Regions from separate parts of the Dermacoccus sp. MPR-E5 genome, predicted to be linked through region 1. Evidence: riboswitches for the same ligand, from Rfam matches in the RefSeq annotation. Region 1 holds a riboswitch; the other holds the start of a gene.
The links. A riboswitch is a leader RNA that binds a small molecule or an ion and turns the genes downstream of it on or off. The one in region 1 is predicted to bind thiamine pyrophosphate.
Positions count from the first base shown of each region.

Region 1 (6,049 bases):
TGGCTGACGGCCAACTCCAAGCGCTGGGGATTCGACCGCCCCGACTACATGGATCGGCGCGGGTCCAACCCCGAGTGGTGGCACTACAACTTCGTCGGGTGACGGAGGTTGCAACCGCTGGGTGAACCGCGCCGGCCATCAGTTGCTCGACGATTACGCGTCTGCTCGAAGAATGTGCCGCACATTCGTCGTGCAGGTGCGTGATGGTCGAGCGGCTCTCGGGGCGGGTGGCGGTTGCCGTCAGTCGACACGCGTCGGCCGCCAGCACCCGTGGGGTACCGGCGGCCGAGATGATGCGTGTGAGGCCGGTCGCGATCAGCCGTGCGGCGTGAGCGTCATGTTGATCGTGTTGCCGGGGCCGGCCACCTGGCTGTTGACGAGGCTCGTCGACAGGCCGCAGTTGGCGAAGTTGGGGATGGTGAACGTGCCCGAGAGGTTGATCGGGTCGAACAAGCCACCCTGCTTGCCCGTCACGGTCAGCGTGATGGGGCTGCTCGTGCGGCAGTTCTTGCCGACGAGGTTGATGAGGCCCTTACCCGTGGCCGAGACATCCTTGATGTGGAGGTTGACCTTCTGGGTCTGCACGATCTTGTGCGTGTTCGGGTCGATCGTTCCGACGGCCTTGCCGACGGGTTCCTGCGAGATCGTCGCGATGGCGATCTGCAGCTTGCCGAGCTTCACCGGCATCTTGAAGTCCTTGAGCATGATGTCGGAGCTCAGGTCGCCCTTCTCGACGTGGAGGGTGGAGAAGGTGAAGCCGGTCGTCGTCGAGGACTGCCCGGACTTCTTGATCGTCGTCGTCGCCGACGTGTCGTAGCCGAGGTTCCAGATGGTGTCCTTCGTGTCGCTCGTCGCGGCCTGCGCGCCGGGCGCAGCCATCGTGACGGTGCCGGCCACGGCGGTGGCGACGAGGGCGATCTTGGCGGTACGGCGTGTGGTGAACATGCTCATCCTTCGATAGTCGATGTGAACCGAGTCACGACGTTAGCAAGATCATCACGGCGTCGCCACCGGTTCGAGCTGATTTCACCCACTCAACTTACTTTTTCGTAACCACGAAGGTTACTTCCGCGTATCCACGCGGGGGCAAGGGTGACGAGGAGTCCCGCGACGCACAGCACGAGCGGGACGGCGGCCGAACGGCCGAGCCACTGCGTCACGGTGGGCAGCCAGAACGGGTACAGGCCGGGCAGCACGATCGACGCCGAATAGACGCTGCCGTAACCGCGCGAACGTCGCGACTCGGGGAAGTGTTCGGCGAGGTAGGCGCCGACCGGACCGTAGGCGGAGACGGTGACGATCTGGACGGCCGCGGCGGCGATCGTCGTGGCGACGACGCTGCCCGATGACGCGGCATGCATTGCCACGAGATAGGCGGCGGGGGCGGAGATGCAGGCCAGTGCTCCGAACGCCATGAAGAAGCGTGAACGGCCCACACGCGTCGAGACGACACCCGCCGCGGCCATCGTCGGCGCACTGACGGCCGTCGCGACGAGCATGACGAGCCCGACGTCACGGGGGGAGAAGTGCGGGCGCAGCGAACTCGTCAGCACCGAGACGCCCATCATCGTGAACAACCACAACCCCGTCATCAGGGTGAACAATGCGGCCACGACACGGCCCGTCACGCGCTCTTCCTCGTCGTCGGTCGCGACGTGCGCGGCGGGATCGCGCTTGTCGGATTCGTGGGAAGAGTGGCTGTGACCTGCCGGCCCGGCGTGCGCTGACCTCGCGGTGAGGGCCAGGGCCAACGGCAGGAGTGCGCCGACGACGAACAGCAGGCGCCACCCCCACGTGGTGTACGCGCCGCCGAGTGAGGCCGTCAGCATCATCGTGGCGGCGGCGATGGTGGCGTTCGCGAGGGGTGACATCGCCATGACGAGGCCGCTCAGGTGGCCGCGTCGTTGCGGCTCTGTGAGCGCGAGGGCGCGGGGGATGGCCGCGGAGTACTGCCCGCCGAGGAAGAATCCGGCGGCGAAGCGCAACGCCAGGAGAGCGGCCACGGCCCACGTCGAGGTGTGCAGGGGGAGCGTCACCATGAGGCCGGTGCACACGCTCAGGCCGAGCAGTGCGCCGCGTGACACGCGGGCTCGTCCGCGACGATCGGCCAGGGTGCCGAGGATGAACGCCCCGAGGGGGCGGCCCAGGAGTGTCGCGGCGAAGACGAGGCCGTCGGGAATCGTCGAACGCGTCGACAGCACCCCACCCAGCGCAATGACGGGCAGGAAGATGTCGAACTGGTCGACGAAGTTTCCGACGAGGGCGCTGCGGCGGGCCTCGCGCCGTTCTGGGGTGGCGGCGGCCGGCGCCAGGCGTGGCGCATCGTCGTGGGCAGGGGAAGGGGCAGGCGTCAGGGTAGCCACGATCGAACACTCCCTACGGCGGCATGAACCGCATCAGGTTGGACGGTCGGCATGGCGATGCCCTCTCAGCCCGCGCCTCGGGCTCCCGTGTGACGGGCTCAGCATGCCACAGAGCACCCGGCTTCGGGGGCGTGTCTCGCGCCGGTCTGCGGGTCTCGTGGGGCGGTCATCAAATAGAACACGTGTTCGAACAATGGGGTACGCTGGGGTCATGTCGGACGAGGTGAACACCGGCCCTCCGGGCTGGCCGAGAGGTGTGCCGCCGCCGGGTGCGCCGGGGTGGCAGGAGGCGGCGACGCAGTGGCTGCTCGATCAGTGCCCCTCGGATTTTCGCGCCTACGACGCATGGCGCCGTCACCCGGTGGCGCTCGCTTGGGTGGCGACGTGGCATGTCGACGCTCAACTCGGCGCGATGCGCGAGTCATATCGCCGCATCCGCGTCGACCTCGCTGACGAGCTGCCACCGCGCGCGGTGCCGCAGGTGATGGAGCACCTGTCCGCGGAGGGGCTGCGGTTGCGTGCCACGGCGCGCGCCGTCCGTCTCGTGCACGAGGCGATGCGCGGCAAGACGTTCGTCCCTCGGCTGTGATGCGCCGGCGTTCGGGGCGGGTGCGTGGGCGGGCAGAGTCCCGGCCTTTGATCTCCGACGGCGCTACCGGCTCCGACGGGGGCGCGACGGGAGGGTGCCCCCGCCCGCATGGCGGCTGCGCGGTCGACGACCTAGACTCAGGAGACTGCACTTTCGAAAGGCTGAGTGAGACGTGACGCTGCTGGAAACCATCTCGGGTCCGGACGATCTCAAGCGAATCCCCGCCGAGGAGCTCGACGCGCTCGCCGCCGAGATCCGTCAGTTCCTCGTCGAATCCGTCTCCAAGACGGGTGGGCATCTGGGCCCCAACCTGGGTGTCGTCGAATTGAGCATCGCGATGCACCGTGTCTTCGACTCGCCGAAGGACACGTTCGTCTTCGACACCGGCCACCAGAGCTACGTCCACAAACTGCTCACCGGCCGCCATGACTTCAGCAAGCTCAAGAAATCCGGCGGCCTGTCGGGTTACCCGAGCCGCGAGGAGTCCGAGCACGACGTCGTCGAGAACTCGCACGCCTCGACGTCGCTGAGCTGGGCCGAGGGCATCGCCAAGGCGCGCCGCCTCAAGGGTGAGAGCGACCGTCACACCGTCGCCGTCATCGGTGACGGCGCCCTGACCGGCGGCATGGCGTGGGAGGCACTCAACAACATCTCCGCCGACGCCGACCTGCCGCTCGTCATCGTCCTCAACGACAACGAGCGCTCCTATGCCCCGACGATCGGCGGGATGGCGCACCACCTCGCGACGATGCGCACGATGCACACCTACGACCAGGTGCTCGACTGGGGCAAGAACCGCCTGCAGGCGACGCCGAAGGTCGGGACGAAGATGTACGAGGCGCTGCACGGCGTGAAGCGTGGTCTCAAGGACATCGTCTACCCCGACACGGGCGTCTTCGAGAGCCTCGGCATCAAGTACCTCGGCCCGATCGACGGGCATGACGAGGCGGCTGTCGAGGCCGCGCTGCGCCGCGCTCGCGACTACGGCCGGCCGACCCTCGTGCACGTCATCACGCAGAAGGGCCGCGGCTACGAGCCCGCGTTCTCCGACGAGGCCGACCAGTGGCACGGCATCGGCAAGTTCAACCCCGAGACGGGCCTGCCGTTCGAGGTGAGTGGCCGCATCTGGACCGACGAGTTCAGCGACGAGATGGTCGCCCTCGGCGCCGAGCGCGACGACATCGTCGCCATCACGGCTGCCATGCTCATCCCCGTCGGGCTCGACGGGTTCGCGAAGAAGTACCCCGAGCGCGTGTTCGACGTCGGCATCGCCGAGCAGCACGCCGTCACGATGGCGTCCGGGTTGTCGTACGGCGGCCTGCACCCCGTCGTCGCCGTCTACGCGACGTTCCTCAACCGCGCGTTCGACCAGCTGCTCATGGACACCGCACTGCACCGTCAGGGCGTGACGTTCGTGCTCGACCGTGCCGGCGTCACCGGCTCCGACGGCGCCTCGCACAACGGCATGTGGGACATGTCGATCTGCTCGATCGTGCCCGGCCTGCACCTCGCCGCCCCGCGCGACGGCGCACAGGTGCGCGAACTGCTGCGCGAGGCCGTCGACATCGACGACGCGCCGAGCGTCATCCGCTTCCCCAAGGGCGACGTCGCCGACCCGCTCGTCGCCGAGCGACGTCTCGGTCGCCTCGACGTCATGCGTGAACCCGACGGCGGCGACGGCGTGGACGTGCTGGTCGTCGGTGTCGGGTCGATGGTCTCGACGGCACTCGGCGTCGCCGATCTGCTCACCGATCAGGGCCGTCGCGTCCAGGTCGTCGACCCGCGCTGGACCTACCCGGTGGCCGACGAACTCGTCGACCTCGCCCGCGCCGCGGGCCGGGTCGTCGTCATCGAGGACAACCTCGTCGAGGCGGGCGTCGGCAGCGCCGTCGCGCGACGCCTGCGTGAAGCCGGTGTGCGCACGCCGCTCGACACGTTCGGCATTCCCAAGGAGTTCCTCGTCCACGCCTCGCGCGGCGAGGTGCTCGCGACCGTGGGGCTGACGGCCGCCGACATCGTCGACGCTCTCGGGCGCGACGACGCAGCACTCACGCGCGCCGATGCGTACGACGGTGGTGCACACGCGCCTGACGGCGGTGCAAGCACCCGCGACGGTGACGCAGGCACGCCGGCCGCGGGACGTGATGCCGGTGCGACGGGTGATCTCGGGGACGCCATGCCGGTCGCCGCTCACGCCGACATCGACTGAGCGGTCGAACGACGTGGTGAAGTCACCCGATCTTCCTGTTCTCCCCGGCTCTGATCAGGTCGCGCCCGCGAGCGCGATCTGGAGCAGTGAGACGTGGCGCTGGGAGGCCGTGCGCTGGATGGACACGGCCCTCGCGCGGCGCGGTCTCGAACGTGTGCCGACGACGCCGTTGCAGCCGCGGGTGCGTCCCTGGTCGACGGTGCTCGTCGCCGAGACGACCGATCAAGGGCGCGTGTGGTTCAAGGCGACGAGCCCGGAGATGAGCCCCGAGGCCGCCATCCTGCGCGCGTTGCGTTCCGTCACGCCCGACGCGGTTCCGGTCGTGTGGGCCGACGACCCCGAGCGCGGCTGGCTGCTCATGCCCGATCAGGGCCCGGTGCTGCGTGACGTCCAGCGTGACGACGACGCCGTCAGCCTCATGTCGTCCGTGGTGCGACGCTACGCGCGACTGCAACGCTCGTCGACGCGGGTCCTCGATCAACTGCGCGACGCGGGCGTGCCCGACATGTCGCCGCGCGAATCTGCTCGCCGGTGGCAACGCCTTGGGCTCAAACCCGACACGACACGTGAGGTGCGCCGCGCCGCGCAGCGGCTCGACGCCGTCGGGTTGCCGCTGACCATTCAGCACGACGACCTGCACGCTGGCAACGTCTTTGCCGACGGCACCTCGGCGGGCGCTCACGACGCGCGCATCTTCGACTGGGGCGACGCGAGCGTCGGCAACCCGCTGTGCTCGCTGCTCGTCCCGCTCGAGCGCATCGGCCAGGGCCTCGACGACGACGCCGCCCGCGCAGCCCGTGAGCGCATCATGCGCGCCTACCTCAGCGTGTGGAGCGACGTCGTCTCGAGCACTGCGCTGAGCGCAGCCGTCGACGACGCCCTGCTCAT
Region 1 is NZ_JBXASS010000003.1:163,631-169,679, reverse strand. It holds gene AC1RS9_RS03315 (M15 family metallopeptidase) at 1-102, shown strand, start outside; gene AC1RS9_RS03310 (hypothetical protein) at 316-945, opposite strand; gene AC1RS9_RS03305 (MFS transporter) at 1,035-2,363, opposite strand; TPP riboswitch at 2,357-2,462, opposite strand; gene AC1RS9_RS03300 (hypothetical protein) at 2,575-2,952, shown strand; gene dxs (1-deoxy-D-xylulose-5-phosphate synthase) at 3,125-5,161, shown strand; gene AC1RS9_RS03290 (phosphotransferase family protein) at 5,178-6,049, shown strand, end outside.

Region 2 (6,049 bases), on a different contig from region 1:
GCAGCGTCGACTTGCCGCAGCCGCTCGGGCCGAGGACGGCGAGCACGCGCCCGGCGTCGACGGTGACATCGACGTCGTCGAGCGCCGGTGACTCCTGGCCGGCGAACGTCACGCGGGCGCCGCTGACGACGAGCCCGCGCGCCGCCTCCGCGGCCCGCTCACCATCGGCCCGCTCGCCACCAGACGTCATCCCCTCGGACCGCGTCCCACCGGCTCGCAACCCGTCGGACCTCTCGCCACCAGACGGCATCCCGTTGGCCCGCTCTTCACCGACCGGCGTCCCACCAGCCCACGCCGGACCGGCGTCGCCTCGCCTGGGTCGTCCCACCATCAGCCCATCCTCCCTGCGGCGACGCCGCCGATCTTGTCGACGGCCACCATGACGAGGCCAGTCACGGCTGCGAGCACGACGGACGCTGCCATCGCGCCACCGAAGTTGGCGTCACCGGGGCGCCCGATCAGCTGGTAGATGACGACGGGCAACGTCGGCGAATCAGGTTGCGCGAGAAAGGCCGTCGCGCCGAACTCGCCGAGCGAAACCGCGAGCGCGAACCCGGCTGCCGCGACGAAGGGTCGCCACAGCACCGGCAGATCCGCCGTCATCCATGCCCGGACCGGCGAGGCCCCGAGCGCGGCGGCCGCCTCGCGCGGACGGGGGTCCAGCGAGCGCAGCACGGGCGTCAGCGTGCGCACGACGAGCGGCAGCGCGACCATTGCCTGCGCGATCGGAATGAGCGCTGACGACGAACGCAGGTCGAGAGGCGGCCGGTCGAGCGTGATGAGGAAACCGAAACCGACGGTCACGGCCGAGACGCCGAGCGGCAGCATGAACGCCGCGTCGAGCAGCCGGACGACACTCCGCCCCTTCGGGCTCGCCGCGCGCCACGACACGACGACGCAGACGCACACCCCCAGCACGAGCGCGAGCAACGCAGCGTCGATCGCGATGCGCCAGCTCTGCGAGAGCGCACCGACGACCCCGAGGTCACCCAATCCGCGATAGTGCTGCACCGTCCAGCCGCCATCGGAACGCAGCGAGCGCACGAGCAGCGTCACCAGCGGCGCCAGGATGAGCGCCCCGACAGCGGCGGTGAGCGTCAGGGCAGCCGCGTCACCGCGCCCAGGACGTCGCAGCGCCGTCTGCTGCGTCACGCCACGCCGCACCCGCTCGTCATGACGCCCGATGCGCGAGCGTTCGCTGACGACGAGCAGCGCCGCGACGAGGACGAACTGCGTCACCGACAGCACCGCCGCGGCTCGCAGGTCGAGGAATTCGACGGTGAGGGAGTAGATCTCCGTCTCGAGCGTCGAGTAGCGCAGGCCACCGAGCATGAGGACGATGCCGAACGCCGTCGAGCAGAACAGAAACACGACGCTCGCGGCGCTGACGACGGCGGGGCGCAGCTGCGGCCACGTCACCGTCCGGAAGACCTCCCGCGGTGATGCCCCGAGTGCCGCCGCCGACTCCGCCGTGCGCGGGTCGAGCGACGCCCACATCGGCCCGACGGTGCGCACGACGACGGACACGTTGAAGAACACCATCGCGAGCAGCACCGGCTGCCACGAGCCGTCCCAGCCCAACCAGGCAAGCGGGCCGCCGTCGGCGAACAGCGACCGGAACGCGACGCCGACGACGACCGTCGGCAGGACGAACGGCAGGACGACGAGCGCGCGCCACACCCCCGCCCCCGGCACGCGCAGCCGGTACAGGGCGTGCGCGACGGGCACACCGAGCAGCACCGAGCACGCCGTCGCGAGCGCCGCCATCCACACGGTGAACCACAGCACGCGCAGGATGCGCGGGCGCGTCAGGACGTCCGTGAATCCGCCCAGATCGACGTGCCGACCCGGCGCGAGCCCACGCACCGCCATCGCTGCGACGGGCCACGCGAAGAAGATCGCGAGGAACACGAGCGGGACGACGGCAAGCGCGGCCATGACGAACGGCGCGCGAGCGCCCCGGGCTCGTGCGCCGCGACGCAGACCATCACGGGTGCCGTTCATCGCTCGGGCGTCACTTGGACGTGACGTCCTTCCACTTCGTCAGCCATTCGGAACGGTTCTTGTCGATGTCGGCGGGCGACACCTCGATCGGCTTCGTCGGCTGCTTCGCGTTCGCCGCCCACGCCTTGGGCAGTTCGACGCTCGAGTCGACGGGGAAGACGTACATCGAGTCGGGCAGCGACTTCTGGAAGCTCGCACCGTTCATGAAGTCGATGAGCGCCTTCGCGCCGTCGGGGTTCTTCGCCCCCTTGAGCACACCGGCGTACTCGGTCGATCGGAAGCACGTGTCGAGCAGCGCCGACGTCGTCGACGTGCCCGCCTTGTCGACGGTGAACGCCGGCGAGCTGTCGTAGCTGACGACGATCGGACGCTTGCCCTTGCCGCTGCCGGTGAAGTCGACCTCGTACGCGTCGCTCCAGCCCGACGTCAGCTTGAGCCCGTTCGCCATGAGCTTCTTCCAGTACGCCTCCCAGCCGTCCTGGCCGTAGTGGCCGACGGTCGCGAGGAAGAACGCCATGCCCGGCGAGCTCGACGACGCGCCCGGCGCGACCATGAGGTTCTTGTACTCGGGCTTGACGAGGTCGTCGAACGACGCGGGCTTCGTCTTGTGGTTCTTCGTGAACCACGCGTCGTCGACGTTGACGCACACCGACGCGGTGTCGATCGGCGACAGCTGCCCCTTGCCCTGGCCGTCCGGCAGCTCGTACTTCGACGCCGACGCAGGCGCGCCCTTCGGGCTGTACGGCTCGAGGACGTCGTTCGTCGTGACACGCGAGGCGAACGTGTTGTCGATGCCGAACACGACGTCACCGAGCGGGTTGTTCTTGCTCAGCACGAGCTTGTTCGCGAGCTCACCGGCGTCACCGGACTTCACGACCTTGACGGTGTAGCCCGTCTGCTTCGTGAACTCGGCCATGACGTTCTTGTCGGGCGCCCACGACTCGTGCGTCACCAACGTGACCGTCTTCGACGCGCCCGAACCCGACGCACCCGAGCCGCCCGCTGAACTCGACTTCGAGCCCGACGAGTTGTTGTCGACGCTACACGCCGCCAGCGCACCCACGCACGCGAGCGCCAGCACGGCGCGGCCACCACGAGACATCATGTGAACGTTCCTCCTCACGGCCAGTGAGGGACGTCGTCGCCCGCACGTACGCGCGACGAGTGAGAACTCGACTTCCTCCGCCGGTGCTAACCGGGTCAGGTTCGAGGGTTTGGTGCCGGATGCGGCACGATCTCAGCGCACACTGCGCTCCCCTGTCGTTCGAGCGTGAGATTAGCACCGACCACCGACGGACGACACGCTTCGGCCCGCTTCGCACTCCGGCATCCCCGCTGACGGCTCGTGCGCACCTCACGCCGACGCCGGATCCCTCGTGCACGAGCCGGCCGCCACGACGCCCACCCCCGTCAGACCGGGCTGATGACCATGCCGACTGGCGCAGCGACACATGCACGCGCGAGGATGGACCCAAGACATCAACGGCCCGAGGCTCGACGACGCCTCACGACGGCCGACGACACGTAAGGGGAAACACCATGGGCAACCTCGTGTGGAAGGTGCTGAGCATGGGCGCCGGCATCGTCGCGAGCAAGATCGCGACGACCACCGCCACCAAGACGTGGAAGATGACGACCGGCAAGAGCCCGCGCAGCGCGAAGGACCCGAACGCCAGCATCATCGAAGCCGCGATCTACGCCGCCATCTCCACCGGCGCACTCGCCGCCGCCAAGATGTACGCCGAACGCCGCGCCGCCGACTACTTCACCAAGTCCGCCGGCCACCCGCCGCAGGCCCTCGTCAAGCGCGCCGAAGAAGAGGCCAAGGAAGCCCAGAAGGGCAAGAGCCAGGCGCCCGTCGTCGTCATGAAGTAATTCCCCTTCGTCCGCTTTCCGGCGTGGGAGCCTCGCGGGCTCGGCTCCCACGCTCGGTGCAGCAGACTCGGGGGCGTCCATGTCGCGCATGGAGCCGTCCGCTTGGAGGGTCAGGTTCTGCCTGGCCCTCCTCGCGTGTCTCTGGCCGACGCATCACTGAGCGTCGCGAATTTCGTCCACACCGGCGAATTTCGCCCACATTCGCGATTCACGTCCACCTCGGCGGATCTCGTCCACATCCACGTCCCGGCCGAACATCACGCCGCGCTCCGGTGGCATGCTGACGCCATGAGCACGGCCACCCGAGCGCAACTGCGCCTCGGCACGTCAGGGTGGACGTACGCCTCCTGGAAAGGCACCGTCTACCCCGCAGGCGTCGCCGACCGCGTGCGCCTCGAGTACTACGCGGCGAACCTCTTCGACACCGTCGAACTCAACGCCGGCTACTACCGCTGGCCGGCACTCACGAGCTTCGAGAGCTGGCACCGCCGCCTGCCCGACGGCTTCCGCATGACCGTCAAGGCCCCCAAGGGCCTCACCCACGTCGGCCACCTCACCGCCCTCGACGAATGGCTACCGCACATCACCCCCGCCCTCGACGCGCTCGGCGACCGCCTCGGGCTGTTCCTCGTCCAACTCCCCCCGGCTCTGCAACGCGACGATGCGCTGCTCGACGCCTTCCTCACTGCGATGCCGAGCCGCTTCGACATCGCCGTCTGATTCCGCCACGACAGTTGGCTCGACGACGAGGTCTTCGCGCTGCTCGAACTCCACGACGCGGCCTACGTCGTCATGGACGGGCCCACCCCGAAGACGCACACCGCCGACGTCCGCGTCACCTCCTCGAACGTCTGCATCCGCTTCCACGGCCCGAAGGGCGCCAAGCTCTATGGCGGCAGCTACTCGGACGACGCCCTTCTTGCATGGGCAATCGGCATCGACGGCCGGCTCACCGAGAGACGCACCGTCTGGGCGTACTTCAACAACGACATCGACGGCGCCGCCGTCGCCAACGCGCAGACCCTGGGCCGCCTCGTCCGCGAGCGCACGTGAGCCGTCTGCCGTAACGTCGTCCCCATGACCACGGCACAGGGCACGAACCCGACGAACGACGAGGGCGCAGAGGGCGAGATCGTCCCCGTGGCGTTCAGCGAATACCGCGAGCACGAACCCGAGACCCCGGGCGTGCACGACGAATCCGTCACCGACGATGCGGAGCTGCGCCCCGACTACGCGGCCGTCATCGAGCGCATCGAGACGCTCGGGCCCGACGAGGTGTCGCGCCGCCTCGAAGCGGCCGGCAAGGGCCTGACCGAGCTCGGCGTGACGATCAACTCCGAGGACGGCAACCGCCCGTACCCGATCGACATCGTGCCGCGCATCATCTCGGCCGAGCGCTGGGCCGAGCTCAGCGCCGGCGCCGAGCAGCGCGTCCGTGCGCTCGAACTCTTCCTGCGCGACGTCTACGGCCCCGGCGAGATCATCAGGGCGGGCCGCGTCGACGCCGACATGCTGCGTCGCTCGCCCGGCTGGTCCGAGGACGGCCAGCGGGTGCCCGCTGACTTCGTCCGCGCCGGCATCTGCGGCCTCGACCTCGTCTCGCCCGCGTCCGGCGAGTGGATGGTGCTCGAGGACAACCTGCGCATGCCCGGCGGGCTCGGCATGACGCACATCAACCGTGAGGTGCTCGAGAACCACTTCGCCGAGATCCTGCCGCCCGCGGAGACGCTCGAGCACCCGACCCGGACGTACGGGCTGCTGCACGAGTCGCTCATCGCGAGCGCAAGACTCGTCGACGGTGGCGTTGCCGAGGCCGAGATCGGCCTGTGCATGGTCTCCCCCGGCCCGACGGACACGACCTGGTACGAGCAGAACCTCGTGAGCGGCCAGGTCGGCGCCGCCATCGTGACGGCAGACGCCCTCGTCGTCGACGACGGCAAGCTGTGGCGCCTCGACGGCGGCGAACGTCACCGCGTGCACCTGCTCAACCCGCGCATGGGTGAGACCGAGCTGTTCGAAGCGAAGGGCGCGGACGGTCGTCCGCTCGGCGACGCGCTGCGTGACGTGCTCGCGGCGGGCGCGGTCGCCATCGTCAATGCGCCCGGCAACGGCCTCGCCGACGACAAGGCGACGTACGCGCTCGTGCCCGACATCATCGATTTCTACCTCG
Region 2 is NZ_JBXASS010000014.1:15,038-21,086, reverse strand. It holds gene AC1RS9_RS11295 (ABC transporter ATP-binding protein) at 1-190, opposite strand, end outside; gene AC1RS9_RS11290 (ABC transporter permease) at 331-2,004, opposite strand; gene AC1RS9_RS11285 (thiamine ABC transporter substrate-binding protein) at 2,015-3,109, opposite strand; TPP riboswitch at 3,165-3,273, opposite strand; gene AC1RS9_RS11280 (DUF4235 domain-containing protein) at 3,544-3,879, shown strand; partial or broken gene AC1RS9_RS11275 (DUF72 domain-containing protein) at 4,168-4,932, shown strand; gene AC1RS9_RS11270 (circularly permuted type 2 ATP-grasp protein) at 4,957-6,049, shown strand, end outside.
Region 2: it holds a riboswitch for thiamine pyrophosphate, as region 1 does, so the genes downstream of both, AC1RS9_RS11285 (thiamine ABC transporter substrate-binding protein) here and AC1RS9_RS03305 (MFS transporter) in region 1, are expected to answer to the same signal.